One region of the Paenibacillus sp. Z6-24 genome, then DNA from elsewhere that is predicted to be linked to it. Evidence: predicted binding sites of a transcription regulator. Region 1 holds the regulator's gene; each other region holds the start of a gene.
What was found. The regulator LexA, encoded in region 1, represses DNA repair genes until DNA is damaged. The targets are predictions, from matches to a motif close to CGAACATATGTTCG.
Positions count from the first base shown of each region.

Region 2: a site for LexA is predicted at 3,663-3,676, ahead of M1D61_RS14540 (DNA polymerase IV). Genes of this name have one in related genera too.
Region 3: a site for LexA is predicted at 3,415-3,428, ahead of recA (recombinase RecA). Genes of this name have one in related genera too.

Region 1 covers NZ_CP096398.1:2,227,513-2,233,555, reverse strand. The annotation lists gene M1D61_RS09855 (HAD family hydrolase) at 1-330, opposite strand, end outside; gene M1D61_RS09850 (methyltransferase) at 386-910, opposite strand; gene M1D61_RS09845 (DUF896 domain-containing protein) at 1,184-1,375, opposite strand; gene M1D61_RS09840 (LysM peptidoglycan-binding domain-containing protein) at 1,495-2,067, opposite strand; gene lexA (transcriptional repressor LexA) at 2,344-2,970, shown strand; gene M1D61_RS09830 (hypothetical protein) at 3,229-3,612, opposite strand; gene spo0A (sporulation transcription factor Spo0A) at 3,913-4,740, opposite strand; gene glnA (type I glutamate--ammonia ligase) at 5,154-6,043, opposite strand, start outside.
Region 2 covers NZ_CP096398.1:3,349,368-3,355,410, forward strand. The annotation lists gene M1D61_RS14525 (quinone-dependent dihydroorotate dehydrogenase) at 1-18, opposite strand, end outside; gene M1D61_RS14530 (L,D-transpeptidase) at 219-1,634, opposite strand; gene M1D61_RS14535 (ferredoxin) at 1,867-2,109, opposite strand; gene M1D61_RS14540 (DNA polymerase IV) at 2,313-3,608, opposite strand; gene M1D61_RS14545 (hypothetical protein) at 3,736-4,164, opposite strand; gene M1D61_RS14550 (hypothetical protein) at 4,190-5,047, opposite strand; gene M1D61_RS14555 (HEAT repeat domain-containing protein) at 5,070-6,043, opposite strand, start outside.
Region 3 covers NZ_CP096398.1:3,116,551-3,122,593, forward strand. The annotation lists gene rny (ribonuclease Y) at 1-960, opposite strand, end outside; gene M1D61_RS13440 (regulatory protein RecX) at 1,400-2,167, opposite strand; gene recA (recombinase RecA) at 2,277-3,344, opposite strand; gene M1D61_RS13450 (competence/damage-inducible protein A) at 3,671-4,972, opposite strand; gene pgsA (CDP-diacylglycerol--glycerol-3-phosphate 3-phosphatidyltransferase) at 5,166-5,756, opposite strand; gene M1D61_RS13460 (YajQ family cyclic di-GMP-binding protein) at 5,885-6,043, opposite strand, start outside.

The DNA.
Region 1 (6,043 bases):
TCTCAGCGCACTTAATCCGCGCCTCCAGGCATCCCGTCGGTACACTGGAGCGATCTGCTGCAGCTGCCGGAATTCCTGCTGTTCGCCAGCAGAGAACTGTGCCCACAACCCTTCAAACGGATTGATGCCGATCTGTTGAGTAAAAGCGAAAGTCTCATACGATTCATACAGTGCTCTGGCTTCGCGGCGTACCGATTCTTCCAGAGCGGAAGCATCAACACCTGCCGCCTGCTGTGCCGTCAGGCAGGTCTGCTCAAAAGCTTCCTGTATACTGCGTTCATCCCATAATAAGGTATCGTCCAGGTCGAATAAAACAGCTTCAATACTCAACGTCAAATCCCCCTTGATCTTTCGGTTATTCCCGATTGTCTAACACAGCTTCATATTACAATTTATCTTCAAGTGTAACATTATGGGCAGCTGCAAAAGTTCTCAGCTGTGCAGCCATTGCATTCGTATCATAACGGTTCAGTGTGCGGGCAAATACCCATGCTCCACCTTTGCCGCTGTGCTCGATGATCACATAGCCTTTTTGCAGACGGATCTTTTTGATCTGAGCTGCCGTTACGAGGCGTTCACGATTGAACTTGGTCGTGATCACTGCATCTTTGCCGACTTTGAGATACGGTCTGCGCAGATAAAGGATGACGCCCAGCAGCAGATACATAACTACCGTTACAATAAATAATACGGTGCTGCCCATGGATGCAGGATACATCAGACCCATCGCACCATAAGCCAGACCGAGCAGAACCAGCGTAGCCGGGAATACAAAATTCCGGCCTTTGTAGGTCGTATATTCGGATGGTTTGGTGCTCTTGCTGCCTACTTCGCTTTGACCGGCCTTTTTACGCCGGGCATTGACCTGCTTGGTATTGCGTTTGACTTGCCTCTCCCAGGAACGGGACATCGCGATTTCCCCCTAAATAAAATATAAAAGATGATTGTTCTATATTCAGACTGGTCGAACTGTTGTCTGTACTTCCCCATAGGCAAGCCGGACAGACAGCTCAATGATCTCAATACGCTTACATGTTGAGGAACCGTGACATGAAAGGGGATGCCCAGCCATGATCAGCTATGACATCCCTGTATGGTTGTTGCATCTTATTATAATGAAGATTGAACAATACCATCTTATTTATATTGGAATATCCAGTTTACCCTGCTGTGCAGCTGCTGCTCAGCGTTTGCCGCCTTCAGCGTCTTCAACAAACTCAATCGTCTCCAGCTGCTGGCGGAAATTACGGCGGATATTGCCAAGATAAACGGCACGAAGTTCATCCCGCTCGATCGTTTCTTCAGCGGTCAGACCGGTGTCCTTCTTTTTACGTGCCAGTTCATTAATACGCGCAATCAGTACATCGATGTCCATGACTAACCTCCCATTCTTATCTTTACTAACTTTGACATGTAAAAAAAGGCTTGTCAAGGCTATTACAGCCGGACAAGCCTTTTATATATCAATATAGAAATAAGGTGTATATATCGTATTTAATCATAAGGGATTACCAGTACATCGCCACTCTCAATCTGGGTGGAAACCAGCTGGTTATGATCACGGATCTCGGCTACATAATCGCGAATATCCGACTCCTCCGATTTGTAACGGGACGCGATTGCCCACAGGCTGTCACCGCTCTCGACGATAACACGCTGTTCATTGCCCGGCACTTCATCGGCAATAACCAGATGCTGAAAACCTCCATATAAAAGGATCGATGCGAACAAAACACATATAAGCAGTCGTCCGCTCGATTTCCATTTCGATTTCTGAACGGTCATCTCGATCAGATTCAGTGTCTTCTGCCGCAGCGTTTTTTTGACAGGCTTTTGACGGGCAGCGGCTTGCCGTTGCTTATTTGTATCATCAGCAGGCTCGGAAGCGTATGTCCATGTATCGACTGTCATCCCTTTCTCTGCCTTGCTGGCAGAAATCGGTGCAGACTGGCGAAGTTCATTCGTATGCGCAGATGTATGTTGAATATCCGTTTTAGTGGAAGCAGAAGATTGATCCTGCTGCTCCGGCTGATTGTGTATGCTCTTGTATGTACTGTACTTTAACATGAATACCACACCCCAAACGTTTGTTCTTGTTTCTCCGTCAATAATATAGCACGAACATATGTTTTGATCAACACCTTTTTGCGAACTTTCGTTCGCTTTTTTAGAAATGAGGTGTATGATGAGTAAGGAAGCAGGATGAGGTAACCATCAGGGACTCGTCTGCTGCCAAATAAGGCATGGGGAAATAGTCACTAACTTTTAGAACTTATGTTTGTACGAACGGAAGTTCTATGTTATACTTTTTCCAAACGTTACTAGTATTGGGGTTGATACGGCATGTCCAAGATTTCAAGTCGCCAACAGGCTATTCTGGAATTTATCCGGAATGAAGTTAAACTCAAAGGTTACCCGCCGTCCGTACGTGAGATTGGTGAAGCTGTAGGTCTGGCTTCCAGCTCTACTGTACATGGTCATCTGGATCGTCTGGAGAAAAAGGGCTTGATCCGCCGCGACCCTACTAAACCTCGTGCGATCGAGCTGCTGGGTCAGGAAGAAACCGAAAATAATCTGCTGTTTGCGCAGACGGTGTCCCGTGTACCGATTATCGGCAAAGTTACCGCCGGCGTACCGATCACTGCTACCGAACATATTGAAGATTATTTCCCTCTTCCACAGCAATTTACAGGTGACAACCAGATCTTTATGCTTTCCGTTGTCGGAGACAGTATGATTGAAGCCGGTATTCATAATGGTGACTTTGTTATCGTCCGCCAGCAGCAGACTGCTGATAATGGAGATATCGTTGTTGCCATGACGGAGGAAGATGAAGCCACCGTCAAAACGTTCTACAAAGAGAAAGATCATATTCGTCTGCAGCCAGAGAATGCAATGTACGAGCCGCTTCGTCTGACTCGTGTAACAATCCTCGGCAAAGTAGTAGGCTTGTTCCGTAACCTGCACTAAGTTATGCCGCTGCATGCAGAATGCTAACCAGCCTTTTGCCTGTATGCTCACTCTTGTTCCGCCACTTTCCTTTTTGGCGAAATAACGAAACGCAAAAAAGACTCCTGTTTATGGAGTCTTTTTTGCGTTTCATGGTTTATTTCTTTTGTTGCCTGGATTCTGCCTATCTAGTTTGTCCATCTACTGCATTCATCTGCTCCAATAAGCCGATTCAGCTATGATTAACAGTGCCTGTTATGATTATGCACTGTTATTTGGCTACACCTTACGCAGCCTGGTCAGCTCCTGAAGGAATCCCTCGAGCAGCAAGCTGATATTTTTAATCTCCGCAGCATGCTGCAGCTCGAGCTTTAACTTGCGCGCTTCGAACACTTCCTTGGCCTTGGTCGTATGAAAAGAGTACGAATGGTACATATCATAGGTCTCGCCTTCGCTGGCTCCTTCGATATCAATCCGCTGATAAATCTCTTCCAGACGTCGGCAGATCTCCAGCTCAACCCGTACATCGATAATGTCTCCGCCTGCCACGTCACTTCCCCGCAGCGGATTCTCGATTGTATACAGCTTACGCAACTGCTCCTCCAGATTGCCAATATGCATCTCACAAATAGTAATCAGACGCTGCCTGACTTCCTTGTCCATTGAAATGCCTCCTTTATTTGTACGAATGGTGCTGCAACAAGTGGTCAGTCATTTATTACCCGCACCGATCACAGAGTTACCTCTTGTTCGTAAAATAGAAGAGTGTGTTCTTGCATTATTACCGGATAAAGAAATGGCAGCGGATACTCCATTTTGATTCTAAAAAGGAGTGTATGCAATTATTCGATTACATAATTGATCATATATAAAAAATAAACACCCCGAACCCCTCCAACCTTTTGAAGATTTTATAGTGAAATTGCAATCCGTATCAGCTACAAACTTTATACAAACTTTATTCTATGGAGAACTACTATGTTCAATCCTCAGCTTGTCTGCAATGGCGGCAATGAAGGAGCTGTTGGTCGGCTTTGTTTTGCTAATATTGATCTCATAATTGAAAAGGTGACTCATATGTGAGATATCTCCCCTTTTCCAGGTAACTTCGATCGCGTGACGAATTGCGCGCTCAACCCGGGCTGGATTAGAATTGAACTTTTGGGCTATTTGAGGATACAGCACTTTAGTCACGGAGCCGAGTATATCGATATTGTGATATACCTCTGTAATAGCTTCTCGTACGTATTGATAACCTTTGATATGCGGAGGTACACCGATTTCGTTGAGAATCTTGGTGATGGACGCTTCCAGAAGCTGCTCCTTGCCAGCATTATCAATCGGGGCTGCCGCTGCTACAGGGCGCGGCGCTGCAGCCACCAACGGCTGTGAACGATAGGCTTTCGCTGATACCGGCACTTCAGCCAGCTGCCGTATTCGGCTGCCCAATACCTGAAGATCGAAGGGCTTGAGCATAAAATACGAGGCACCCAATTCCAGAGCACGCTGTGTTACTTGTTCCTGTCCAAAAGCAGTCAGCATAATAATCTTGGGTTTGGGAATAATATGCATATCAGGAAGACGTTCCAGCACTCCTAATCCATCCAGATGCGGCATAATAATATCCAACAGCACGACATCCGGCGGTTCCGGTAACTCTTCGATCAATTGCAAAGTCTCCTCCCCATTATAGGTCGTACCTGCGAGAGTCATATCTTCCTGATGGGAGATGTAGTCTGACAGCATCTGCGTGAATTCCCGGTTATCATCTGCAACGAGTACATTGATCATTATAAATACATATCCTCCTTTTCGTTAGTAAAAATCATATCATCACAAATATATGTAATAAAATGGTATTAAAGGTATTAATATGATTGTAACACTTTTAGGGAGTCAGTTTTCAAATTTAGGAATTTAAAAGAAATTTATTCTATTATTTCCCAATTTATTTGAAATGTTTGATACTCTATAGTGATTTCATTTTGGTATATTATGGTTTCCAATAAAAAAAGACGATGCTATGATATGCTCTCGTCTTTTGCTATGTGATTAACTTTGCCAGGTCATTATTATGTTGAGTTGATCTTTTCAAACCTGTCGCTCTTGATTGGGCAGAAATAGTAGTCATTCAGATGATTCACGAATAAAATAAAGCCCTGCTGCCGGAAAGTCCGGCAAACAGGGCTTTTGTCAACTTAATTCTAATACAGCGTCATATACTGATCGCGTTCCCACTGGTGAACCTGTGTTCTGTACATGTCCCATTCGATCTCTTTTAGCTCATAGAAGTGAGCTGTCGCATGCTCTCCCAGTGCTGTAACGACTACATCGTCACGCAGCAGTTCGTGCAATGCTTCTTTCAGATCGCCTGGCAGACTCGGGATACCTTCATCGATACGCTCATCTTCAGTCATTATGTAGATGTTGCGGTCGATTGGTTTTGGCAGGTTCAGCTGGCGATCGATTCCATCCAGACCGGCTCTCAGCATAACGGCCAGTGCCAGATACGGGTTTGCAGTTGGATCCGGGTTACGTACTTCGATACGTGTGCTCAGACCACGGGAAGCCGGGATACGAACCATCGGGCTGCGATTACTTGCAGACCATGCCACATATACAGGAGCTTCATAACCAGGTACAAGACGCTTATAGGAATTCACTGTCGGGTTGGTTACTGCTGCCATGGAACGTGCATGACGCAGAATACCTGCCATATAATGACGGGCTACCTGGCTCAGCCCCAATTCATCCGATTCATCATAGAATGCATTGCTGCCATTCTGGAACAGCGATTGGTGACAGTGCATACCGGAACCGTTCATACCGAACAATGGTTTTGGCATAAATGTCGCATGCAGACCATGCTGGCGGGCAATCGTACGAACGACCAGTTTGAAGGTCTGAATCTGGTCAGCCGCCTGCAGTGCATTCGCATATTTGAAGTCGATCTCGTGCTGACCTGGAGCTACTTCATGGTGAGAAGCTTCAATTTCAAAGCCCATTTCTTCCAGCGTAATCACGATCTCACGACGGCAGTTCTCGCCCAGATCGGTAGGTGCGAGATCGAAGTAACCGCCCTGATCGTTCAGCT
Region 2 (6,043 bases), 1.1 Mb from region 1:
AATGTTACGATATAACAAGTTGCATTCACTCCGTTCCTGGCATTGGCCAACCGTCTGCATGCGTATCCTGCAAGGCCTCTTCCGACCGGCCTGCAAATTGATCTCTATAACAGTTTATCCTGTTCCGGGTCAAAAGAAAAGCGATCTTCTCGTTTTAAGAAGACCGCTTCCGGATTGCCGTTTGGGTTCATTCGCTGCACTGACAGGCATCGGTAAATTTAATTCAGCCAGTGATACGTTGTATGGGGATCCGTCTGTTTCTGGCTCTTGCTCGTCTCAAAGCGTTTCTCCGGTACCCAGACCTTACCGGGCAGTACATCGCTGGCAATAGTGACTTTGGTGCCGAGCGGTACCATATCGAACAGTTCCTCCACATCGGCTTGATCCATCCGTACACAGCCAAGCGAATCGTCCAGCCCGATACTGTCCGGTTCATTCGTACCATGGATCGCATAGTTGGTATCGGAAAGCTGCATGCCCCGGCTGCCAAAATCACCGTTCGATTTACCGTTCGGATCCACCACCTTGATGGAGATATTAAATGTGCCTTCCGGCGTTTTGGCGCCGCCCAGCCCCACTTCATAGTTACGCAGCAGCACCGATCCGCTCGCTACAGCCAGCCTGTGCTTTTTCTTGTCTACGATAATCTCCAGCGGCTGCTGGAAATAAGGCTGGCTGCCCAGCGTCGAAGCCATAATTTGCGCAGCTTCGCTATCCGAACCGGCTGCTGCACTGGCAGGCAGCTCGCTGCCGCTTTGCAGTGCTTTTAGAGCGGTAAAAGTCTGATTCATGACTTCTGTACTGCCGGACAACCAGTTACCCGGGAACGCAGCTTCCAGCTGATCTGGCTGGGCAGGCAGTTTTCCTTTGGCCGTCCAATAATGATGGATAGCCGTCTGCATAGCTGCCAGCTCCTCCTGCTGCTGCATCCATTCTCCGGCTTCCTTTTGATAATGACGCAGCTGTCCAGGCTTGCAATGACAGTTCTCCGCATCATAAGACTGGATCATCGTCTGTCCGGGGTAATCCCCTTCTGTCAGCGTATACATAACCGGCAGCTTCGGCTTCCATAGCAGCCATTTGTCCGACTTTTCCATTCCCAGCACAACAGCCGTATTCGGCGCTGTCTCCAGTGCCTGCTGCTTCATATATCCGGTAAAGGAAGTCGTCGCCTCGTTACTGCCATATGACAGCCCTATCGCTGTAAAGGCAAGCGGAGCACGGAACGGTGGCTTTTTCGGTTCAGAATTACCGATATCCTTGCCGGTTTTCGTCTGGATCGGAGCAGAGGGATTATTCTGGGCCGCGAGCCGGCCGCCGTCGTACGGCGCAGCGACTGAACGCATCATGAACAGGAACAGCAGCACCACTCCCAGCATACTGTAACGCCACCGCCGTATTTTCTGCTCCCGCTTATGCGCCATTTCCATCACTTTGGCTTCATAATCCTTGAGTACATCAGCCGGTACTTTACTGTGTTCAAAAGCTTCGTAAATATCACCAGCCCGGTTATAACAATAGTTGGCCTTGCCGACCTGTCCGTCTGCTTCGTATTCCTTGCCCAGCAGGTACCAACCCATCCGGTTATTCGGATGCATTTTCACATAACGTTTCAAATACAGTAAGTTTTTCATTCGTCCATCCCCGGAATGGTTTCCGAATCTCCCTTCTTTGTAATATCAGATTATGTATTCTTCTCTGCGCAGAGTATGCCTATTATCTTCTATATCGGACAATACCCTCTTTTCTTCCAGTCATTTGCATAGGGCTGACGAATCAATTTGCATGATGCTATTTGCGCAAAAAAACGCCCTGTCCACCAGAGTGGTGAACAAGGCGTTTGGCAAAAGCCGTTTTCGCAAGAAATCAGGCTTCTTTGTTGAACGGAGCGTCTTCGATATGAATCGAATCGGTAGGGCATCCATCGCATGCGTCCTGCATATCTTCGAACATATCGTCCGGGATAGCTGTTATGCCGCGGTTGCTGTCACCATCGAAGATAACTTCAGCCAGACCTTCATCATCGTAATCATAAATGTCAGGTGCAGTAGCTCCACAAGCACCGCAAGCAATGCATGTATCCTTGTCAACCCAGGTATATTTACTCATCTGTATTCCTCCTATCCATGCTTTCCAGTAGTCTTTAATAGCGGACCCCGGTCTGTACATATAAACAAAATATAATATAAACCATCGAGAATTTCAAATGTATTACCAGCTGTTTTCCAATTACGAGCGTGTAATCCCTCTGAGACCGGAAACCCGTTATGTTAAATTTTACCCTTTAAGCTGCCGGACCAAACGATTCCTTTCTATAAAGAATCTTCTTCTCCGGTAAAACGCTGACCGTCCCGCTGCAGTGAAGTCCCCCTGATCTTATGATTGCGGATCAGCACGGAAGGATCGTTGCCAAGCATGCCTGCCGTCAGCAATGCACTCTCGCCGAATTTATCCCGCAGCTGGTCAATCACTTCATTCAGCTGTTCCTTTTGCGGCTGGCGCTCATAATCGAATAGATCGAGCTGGACAGCCGCTTCCTCACGGGGCAGCAGATTTTGCAGGGTCACACCGAGCAGTCGTACAGGTCCTTTGCCAGCCCAATGCTTGTCATACAGAGCGCAGGCTTCATGATAGACCTCCTCAGTCGTCTCTGTCGGTACCGCGAGCGCCCGGGAGCGGGTAATCGTCTTCATGTCCGGTGTACGGATCGTAATCTGCACCGTCCGAGACATCAGCTTCTGCCGCCTCATCCGCCGGCATACCTGATCGCTCAGATTCAGCATGACTCGTCTTATATCCTCCAGATCCTGTATGTCTGCCGGCAGAGTCGTCGTATGACCAATGGACTTGTTCGGCTCATGATCCGGTTCTACAGGAGAATCATCCACTCCATTCGCTGCCTGCCTGAGCCAACTTCCCTGAATGCCGAATCTGGCCTTCAGCCTCGCCTCATCAGCAGCAGCCAGTTGTCCGATAGTACGAATCCCCATTTCCCGCAGTTTCGCAGCAGTCTTACTGCCGATACCGAACAACTCTCCACATGGCTGCTCCCACAGCAAGCGGGGCACATCCCGAATACGGAGAACGGAAATACCATTTGGCTTTTTCATATCCGAAGCCATTTTGGCCAGCAGCTTATTCGGTGCAATCCCTACCGAACACGGAAGCCCCAATTCATCCTGGATACGCCGCTGCAGTTCGGCGGCAATCTCCAGTGGCGTCCCGAACTGGCTGGAGCCTGTAATATCCAGATAACATTCGTCAATGGAGGTTGCCTGCAGCAGCGGAGTATAACTGTAGGCAATATTCATAAAGGCAGAGGAATATTTGCGATACAGATGGAAATTCGGCTGGATCACTATAATATTCGGACACTTCTGTATCGCCTGGCCGACCAGCATCCCGGTTTTCACCCCACGCTTGCGGGCTTCGTAGGAAGCGGTGACGACGATGCCTTTACGCTGCTCTACACTGCCGGCTACCGCTGTCGGCTTGCCTTTGTACTTGTCCGGCTCTTCAGCGGCATGTACCGAACAGTAAAAGGCGTTCATATCCACATGCAGAATCACCCGCCCGCGTGCCGGATAATAGGCTTTATTCCCGTTCATCGCTTCCCCCTTCTCCGGACTGGCATCCTGCCTGGTGTAACGGTTGATCACATACGTACAAACGTTCTACTTTATTATAAAAAAAGAATGGCGATCTGACAATCAACTTTGACAGTTATGCACGTGATTACTGTTCATCCATGATAAATTGCTCGTAATATTCCAGACGATCAAGGGAGAATACGATCACCAGACGGTCCTGCGGTATCTTTTTCCCATGGAATCCACCCAGGCAGATACCCAGCTTGCGGAACAGCATATACCCGCTCTTGCCCTGCACTGGCTCGTCATACGCACTCAGCTTGGCAACCACTTCTTCATCACGAAACAGGTCGATACCTTCATGGAAAATTTCCGCTTCTTTCCGATAAATGCATTCGGTCAGTTTTTTGTGCGTATAGATCAGTTCCAGTGGTCCGTACGTCTGGCGGATCTGCTTCATGATCGTATCGTTCACAATATCATCCGGCAGACCGGCAATCTGCTTGATCTGGGCCGGTGTCATGCCAAAACGGTATTCATTTACACCCGCATACGGTTCAATAATCAGCTGCATCGTAATCCTCCTCATTCTGGTCAATTCATGTCCAGCTCTGCATTACACAATCTGCATACTCATACATACGATCATAGAGAACAGAATGCCCACCCGACTGGAGTATCCGCTCGGCGGTATGCAATTTGGTGGCAAATGCTTCCGTCAGGCTGCCTGCTGCATCCTTGTCCTCCTCAAGGCTGCGCAGCTGCTGCAGCTCTCCGATCAGGCCCGCTTCCTGACACAATCCGGCATCCTGCAGCGCAGTAATCAGCTGCTGGGACTGATGGCGAGCATCCAAGTTGTCCAGTGCTGTCAGCAAGCCATTCATGTGCAGCTCGGTATCATAGTCGATCAACAGCAGTATATTACGCACGGCAAGCGGCAGTCTGTCCCAGCTGCTGTGGATCTGTTCTGCATGCGGCTCCCTGTACATGATTCCGGCGATCTGCTCGATCCACTGCTCACCTGTCTGCACACCGGATTCCGGCAGCAGCGGCTCGTACCATTCCCTTTGCATCAATTGTTCATCATAAGCATACGGATATACCCTGGCTTCCACAATTCGCCGGTTCAACTCGGGACTGCGTCGGGCGGACGAAGTTCGTTCCTGCAGATCCACACGCTCCAGCTGATCCATGACTGTGCCGGCGACACGCGGATTTGGTCTCATCAGATAATCCTGCTGGCGCTCGCGAAAAGGATGTACCTCCAGCACCTTGCCAAGTAGACTGTTCAGCGACTCGCTGCCTGCATAGAGACCCGCTTCCGAATCGGTACATTCGAACTTGAGAAACATGATCGCCTTGTTGAGTGCCATAATTTCCGCATGGTTAATCTCAATCGTCCGGGGCGGCTCTCCTTGCTGGGGTTCCAGACGATATTTATTGAAGTATTGTTCCATCCTGCTATTCTCCTTTACCCTGTCATGAAGTAATCATCCAGCGCAGCAGATGGGCTTTTTTGCGATCCATTACCCGATTGCACGCTTCCAGCTTGTTCAGCAGGATCTGTGTCTGCTCCTCGGAAGGACGATTCCAAAATGATCGACCGGAAACATGTATCCAGTTATTCAGCTGGCGACCAATCTCGTGCTGAATCCAGCCTGCACGAGTCTGCATAAGAATATCGAGCAGCCCATCCAGCTGTGTCCATCCTCCAAAAGATGGCAGCAGACGCAGCATATTACGCTGCACATGGATACAGGTGGTTTCCGCAATGCCATGGACCAATTCGTCTTTTTCCAGCAAATACATATGGTTCTTCAAAGCCCGGGCCGCTTCCCTGGATACTCCCGGGTGGCTGTCCAGCAGTCCCTGTCGTATCAACTCTCCATATGTACGTGCATCCAGCTGTGCCAGACCGCGAATAACGGCCTTTCTGACAGGCCCTGCCGAATGATAAGCATACTCTGCGATAACCTGGGCGTCTTCTGCCTGACCTGTTTCTCCCAGTCCGTACAGAGCCGCTGGCAGCAGGCGCTCATCTCCTGACCAGATCGTATCCAGATAGAACTCTACATAGGATACCTTTTCCATTCGCGACAGATGTTTTCGTGTCACCTCGCGCACGATAGCATTGCGATCCAGCAGACTCGCTTTTAAAAAAGGCACTGCTTCTCCCGGAAAACGGTAAGCCAGCATTTCAATCCCTTCACGCCGTACCGCCGGGAACGAATCCTGCGTCATAAGTACAAGCAGCCTGTGCAGCTCTGAACCGGATAGCACATTGTCCGTCTGCCGGGCCGCCCATACCCGTATGGAAGTATCCTGATCATACAGACTTTTTTCCAATATTTCTTCCGGTACTGCTGCTCTTGATTCCAGAGCCATCTGCAGACAGAAGCGCCGAATATCCCGATCCGTCGATGTCATTCCCTGCTCCAGCTCCGGCAGGCATT
Region 3 (6,043 bases), 890 kb from region 1:
CTTGAGGCGTCCCAGAATTTTGATCAGATCCGGATGCAATCCGTGTACACCCACTTCAAAGGTCGACTGCTCTCCGTATTCACGGATACGCTCGTCTACCTCACGGCGCGCTTTATCTACCATTTCCTCGATACGTGCCGGGTGAATACGTCCATCAGCCACTAATTTTTCCAGTGCAGTACGGGCGATTTCGCGGCGAATAGGATCAAAACCGGATAGAATGACTGCTTCCGGCGTGTCGTCGATAATCAGGTCGATACCTGTTAGCGTCTCCAGCGCACGGATGTTACGTCCTTCACGTCCGATGATTCTACCCTTCATTTCTTCATTAGGCAAGGTGACTACAGAAACGGTAGTCTCCGCTACATGATCAGCTGCACAACGCTGGATAGCGAGTGTGATGATTTCACGAGAGCGTTTGTCCGCTTCATTTTTAGCCTGTTGTTCAATATCCTTGATCATTTGCGCGGTTTCATGGCGCACTTCCTGTTCTACATTGCTCAGGATGATGCTCCGTGCATCTTCCATGGTCAGATTGGAGATTCGCTCCAGTTCCGACACCTGACTCGTGTAGAGTTGTTCGATTTGCTGCTGTGTCTCTTCGATACGTTTCTCTTTGTTGGCCACTTGTTCTTCTTTGCGTTCCAGTGATTCCAGCTTTTTATCCAGCGACTCTTCTTTTTGCAACAATCGTCGTTCCAGGCGTTGATTTTCATTCCGACGCTCACGAATGTCTTTTTCAGCTTCAGCTCTGAATTTGTGGATTTCGTCTTTTGCTTCCAGAACTGTTTCTTTTTTCAGTGCTTCTGCTTCTTTCTTCGCATTCTCTACGATCTGCGCAGCAGCAGTCTCAGCACTGGAAATTTTAGCTTCTGCAAGAGATTTGCGAATAAAATATCCGATCCCGAACCCAAAGAATAATGCGGCAACAACGAGAATTATGACCCAGAGATAACCCATTCTGTTCACCTCCTCGCTGATTCCTCCAAGGTATTCCTTGGGAATTACCATTTTTGATGGGTAATGCAATGCTTCATCCCTTTAAATACGTACATTGCTCATGCGGGTACATGTGCCAATTCCCTCTTCAAGGGAGATAAAACATCTTAATTATTCATACAATCATTGTTACAATAAGCATTATCTACCTCATTCATTATAAATACAACTTAAAAATGACGTAAAAATGACAAACTGTATACATCCATTTTATTATTTGCCAAAAGACATTGTCAAGCAATTGACAGCTCTCTCTTTAGCTGTCTGCTGTGGAAGCAATACAATTCACACATATAGGTATTCTGAAATATGACAATACGCTAACCTGGAGTTACTCTTATCCCGGTCAGCGCCTGACTTTTTCATTTTTTATTTTATGGCAGAACCATACACCATTTTATTATATATCTTCTTCCTCGTGCTCTTCATTTTGTGCAGCAGCCAGCGCTTTACGCACCAGATCGGAAGAATATCCACGCCGCATCAGAAAAGCCATCGTTTTTCTTTTTTTGTCCATCATATTCCCCGATGTACTTTTCCATTTTTTCTGAGCCAACTGGACAGCACCGGCCAGCTCTTCATCTTCGTCGATGTTACCCAGTGCCTCTTCAATGTGCTGGGCCTCGACACCTTTCTGGCGAAGCTCCTGTCGAATCCATACTTTCCCCTTTTTCTGACTCTTTACACGTTGACTGGCCCACTGCTGCGCATATACACCATCATCGATCAGCTTCTCCTGTTCCAGCCGTTCCAGCGTAACTTCGATCACATGTGGATGAAACTCTTTTTCACGCAGCTTGCGCATAATCTCGGTACGTGTACGCGAACGAAAGCTGAGCAGGTTAATAGAGGAAGCATACGCGGATTGACGCTCATTGGCCTCCATGATCTCTTCCAGTTCTTCCTTGGTAAATGAAGAACCCTTCAGCATGCGGTACTTGATCATGACATCTTCGTGTACTCTCAGTTTGAGTTCGCCAAAATACAGCCGGTAATGATAACGTGGACGAGTCAGCTGCTCAACTTCACTAATCTCAAGCGGCTCATCAGAAGGGAAATCATCCAGCTGTCCGGCTTTCTCATCCAGTTCTTCTTCAAGATCAAAATCTTCCTCATGGGACGAATTTGTTTTATTATTCGGTTTGCGATATGAGCGGAATCGGTTCATAGGTTCTCCTTTATAATTCAAACTTTATTGATGCTTTTATGATAAAGAAAAAGCGCCGGCACGTATTCTCACGTTCCAGGCGCTTTTTGAATGTCTGTATAAGGCCAAATTATTCGGTTGCTTCTGAGAATAACTCTTGCTCTTCTTGTTCTTCTTTCTTTTTGTCTTCTGCTGTAGGACCTTCTACAAGTGTAGTCAGGTTGCTCAGCTCACGAATTTTGTTTTCGATAACTGTAGCGATCTGGGTATTTTCTTTGAGGAATTGTTTTGCATTCTCTCTACCCTGACCCATACGTTCGCCTTCGTATGAATACCAAGCACCACTTTTATTAATGATATCCTTTTCAGTAGCGATATCGATCAAGCTACCTTCTCTGGAGATACCTTCACCATACATGATGTCGATCTCGGCTTGTTTGAAAGGAGGCGCTACTTTGTTTTTAACCACTTTAATACGGGTACGGTTACCTACTACATCATTACCATTTTTGATGGCTTCAATACGACGTACATCCAGACGTACTGTGGAGTAGAATTTTAGTGCGCGTCCACCAGGAGTTGTCTCCGGGTTACCGAACATAACACCGACTTTTTCACGAAGCTGGTTAATGAAGATCGTGATAGTTTTGGATTTGCTGATCGCACCGGAAAGTTTACGCAGCGCCTGAGACATCAGACGTGCTTGCAGACCTACGTGAGAATCACCCATTTCACCCTCGATCTCTGCTTTTGGTACCAGGGCAGCTACGGAGTCAATAACGATGATATCGACCGCGCCACTACGTACCAATGCTTCGGCGATTTCCAGACCTTGTTCGCCTGTGTCCGGCTGAGACAGCAGCAGTTCATCGATGTTAACGCCCAAATTTTTCGCATATTGAGGGTCCAAAGCATGCTCAGCATCGATAAATGCTGCTTGTCCGCCTGCTTTTTGAACTTCCGCAATCGCGTGCAGAGCTACAGTAGTTTTACCTGAAGATTCAGGTCCATATATTTCAATGATACGACCTCTTGGCATACCGCCTGTTCCCAGAGCAATATCCAGAGCAATCGATCCACTAGGTATAACTTCAACTTGCATATGCGTGGATTCTCCCAATTTCATAACGGAACCCTTACCGAATTGTTTCTCTATTTGACGAAGCGCCATATCCAGCGCAGCACGACGATCTGACAATCAGCTCACATCCTTCTCAATGTTTATAGTCTAATTATACTCCATTTTTCAACTTTTGCCAAGCTTTTTTCGAACATATATTCGTCTTTTTGCATGCCTCCAATCGAACGTTACCAATATTTGTAAATTTAATTCACGCTACAAATTCACCTGTTTTGGCGGTTCTTCCTGCTCTAAAATGAAAAAAACCGCAGCAATCTGATTGCTGCGGTTCTTCCGTCTGACCTGATCATAACATATCGCAATATCCATTCGCAACTATTGATCAACAGTAATGTGATTGTTCATTTGCGGCTGCTCATTGCTTGTCTGGCAAGCTTTTATATTTATTCCGATTGCTGCTGCTTTTCGACCAGCTGCTCGTTCTGAAGCTCCTTAAGGCGCAGCCAGAGGCGATACATGATGTTCTTAGCGGAACGAATGCGGATCGCTTCGCGGTTTCCTTTTAGATTCAGCTTGAATACTTCGGTTGGACGATTACGCTCGGCGAGCCCGATATAGACAAGACCAACCGGCTTGCGCTCGGAAGCACCCGGTCCGGCTACTCCAGTTACAGATACGGCAAAATCTGTATCCAGCAGTTTGCGCGCTTCATCAGCCATGACTTCTGCCACTTCCTCGCTAACTGCACCTGGAGCGTTCTCACCTTCCAGCATCTCATGAGGTACATTAAGCAGCTTCTCCTTCATCTCGTTGGAGTAGCTGACTACCCCGCCCATAAAGACAAGCGCACTGCCTGGAATACGTGTCAGATTTTCCATGATGAGACCGCCGGTACAGCTCTCGGCTGCAGCCAGGCTGAGTCCCATACCGGTCATCATCAGCAAAATTTGTTCTTCAATGGTAATGTTCTGGTCTGCATACATATGATCTGGCAGCCGCTTACGAATCTCGGCTTCCATATTTTTAAGTTTTACATTCGCTTCTTTTTCCGAATCGGCCTTGGTAGTAAGACGAATCGTCACTTCGCCTTCTTTGGCATAAGGAGCAATCGTCGGGTCTGTCTGGGCACTGATTAGATCCAGCAGCGCATCTTCCAGTGCAGACTCGCCGATCCCGGCAAACTTGAGCATTTTGGAATAAATCGGCTGTTCCTCGGATAGCACGTTTTTGGCCAGCCATGGTTTGGCCTGGCTCTCGAACATTGCCTGCAACTCTTTCGGTGGGCCAGGCAGTACAATATAATGTTTGTCGTCCTGCGATACCGCAATACCGACTGCCAGTCCCACTTCGTTATCCAGTGGTTCGCTGCCTTCCAGAATAATGGCCTGACGACGATTGTTTTCCGTCATTGGTTTATCGCGGCCTTCAAAAAAGGATTCCACTTTTTTCATCGCTTCTGGGTAAATATGCTGTGAACGGCCAAGCACTTCTCCAAGCGCATCCTTGGTCAGATCGTCCTGTGTCGGGCCAATTCCTCCTGAGAACAGAATGACATCTGCTCGGCTGCTCGCCAGTTCAATAGCCTGCTTCAACCGGTTAAGATTATCGCCTACGACGGTCTGGTAATATACATCAATGCCGAGGTAGGACAACTGCTGTGACAAGTAGCGTGCATTGGTATTGGTAATCTGTCCGAGCAGCAGCTCTGTACCTACCGCTATAATTTCCGCTTTTACTGATTTCATCGATTTGTCTCCCCCTCGTTTATCGTACGCAGCGTTATTTGTTAGGTCTAATCCTTTGGTTCACTTTACTGTCTGTTTGTACGGTGTATAGGTTTATCCAGACTAGAGAGCTTTATCCACAGAAAACGGCAATAGAGAATTCCCTATTGCCGCTTTACATATATCACCCATTTGTTACATATAGAAACATCGTTTATGAATTGGACAGGTGAATCAGGTGTTTGTTTTTGACAAAGTAATCCACGCCTGAATACAGCGTAATCAGTGTAGCCGCCCAGATCGCAATCTGGTCAAAAGGAATTCCCAGCAGCGCAAATGGGAAATTGTTGATCATCAGCGCCACGATCGCAATAATCTGGGTGATCGTTTTGGCTTTGCCCCAATTGCTGGCTGCTACTACGGCTCCTTCCAGCAATGCAATCTGCCTCAGGCCCGTAATCGCAAATTCCCGGAAAATGATAATGATCGCCATCCAGGCTGCACATTTATCGAGGGACACCAGCGATATAAGAGCAGCGGATACAAGCAGCTTATCCGCCAGAGGATCCAGCAGCTTGCCAAGGTTGGTTACCAGATTACGGCTTCGCGCAATATGTCCATCAATTCCGTCTGTGCTCGCAGCGATAATAAAGATCAGTGCAGCAATGAGATCGTTATAACTTACCTGAAACGTGCTTCCGATCCGGAATAATTTCTCCCCAAATGGAAAATCAACGAGAAGAAACAGCATCATGACCGGTACCAGACAGATTCGGGCAAGCGTTATGCGATTCGGCAGGTTCACAGAGCACCTCCTATACGGATTGCAGTCTGGATATTCAGCGGCTGATATGTAACTGCACCTGAGCCTATCTTGTTTTTCATATAACTTGCAGCCTCCATCAGCTCTGTAACCATCGGTTACATGCCACTTTATTTCATGTTCGTAAATTGCAGATCCAACGGCAGGTCCGCCTTGCGCAGTAGCTGAATCACAGCCTGCAGATCATCTCTGCTCTTGCCGGTTACACGCAGCTGATCTCCCTGAATCTGGCTCTTTACTTTGAGTTTGGAGTCGCGAATAAGGATATT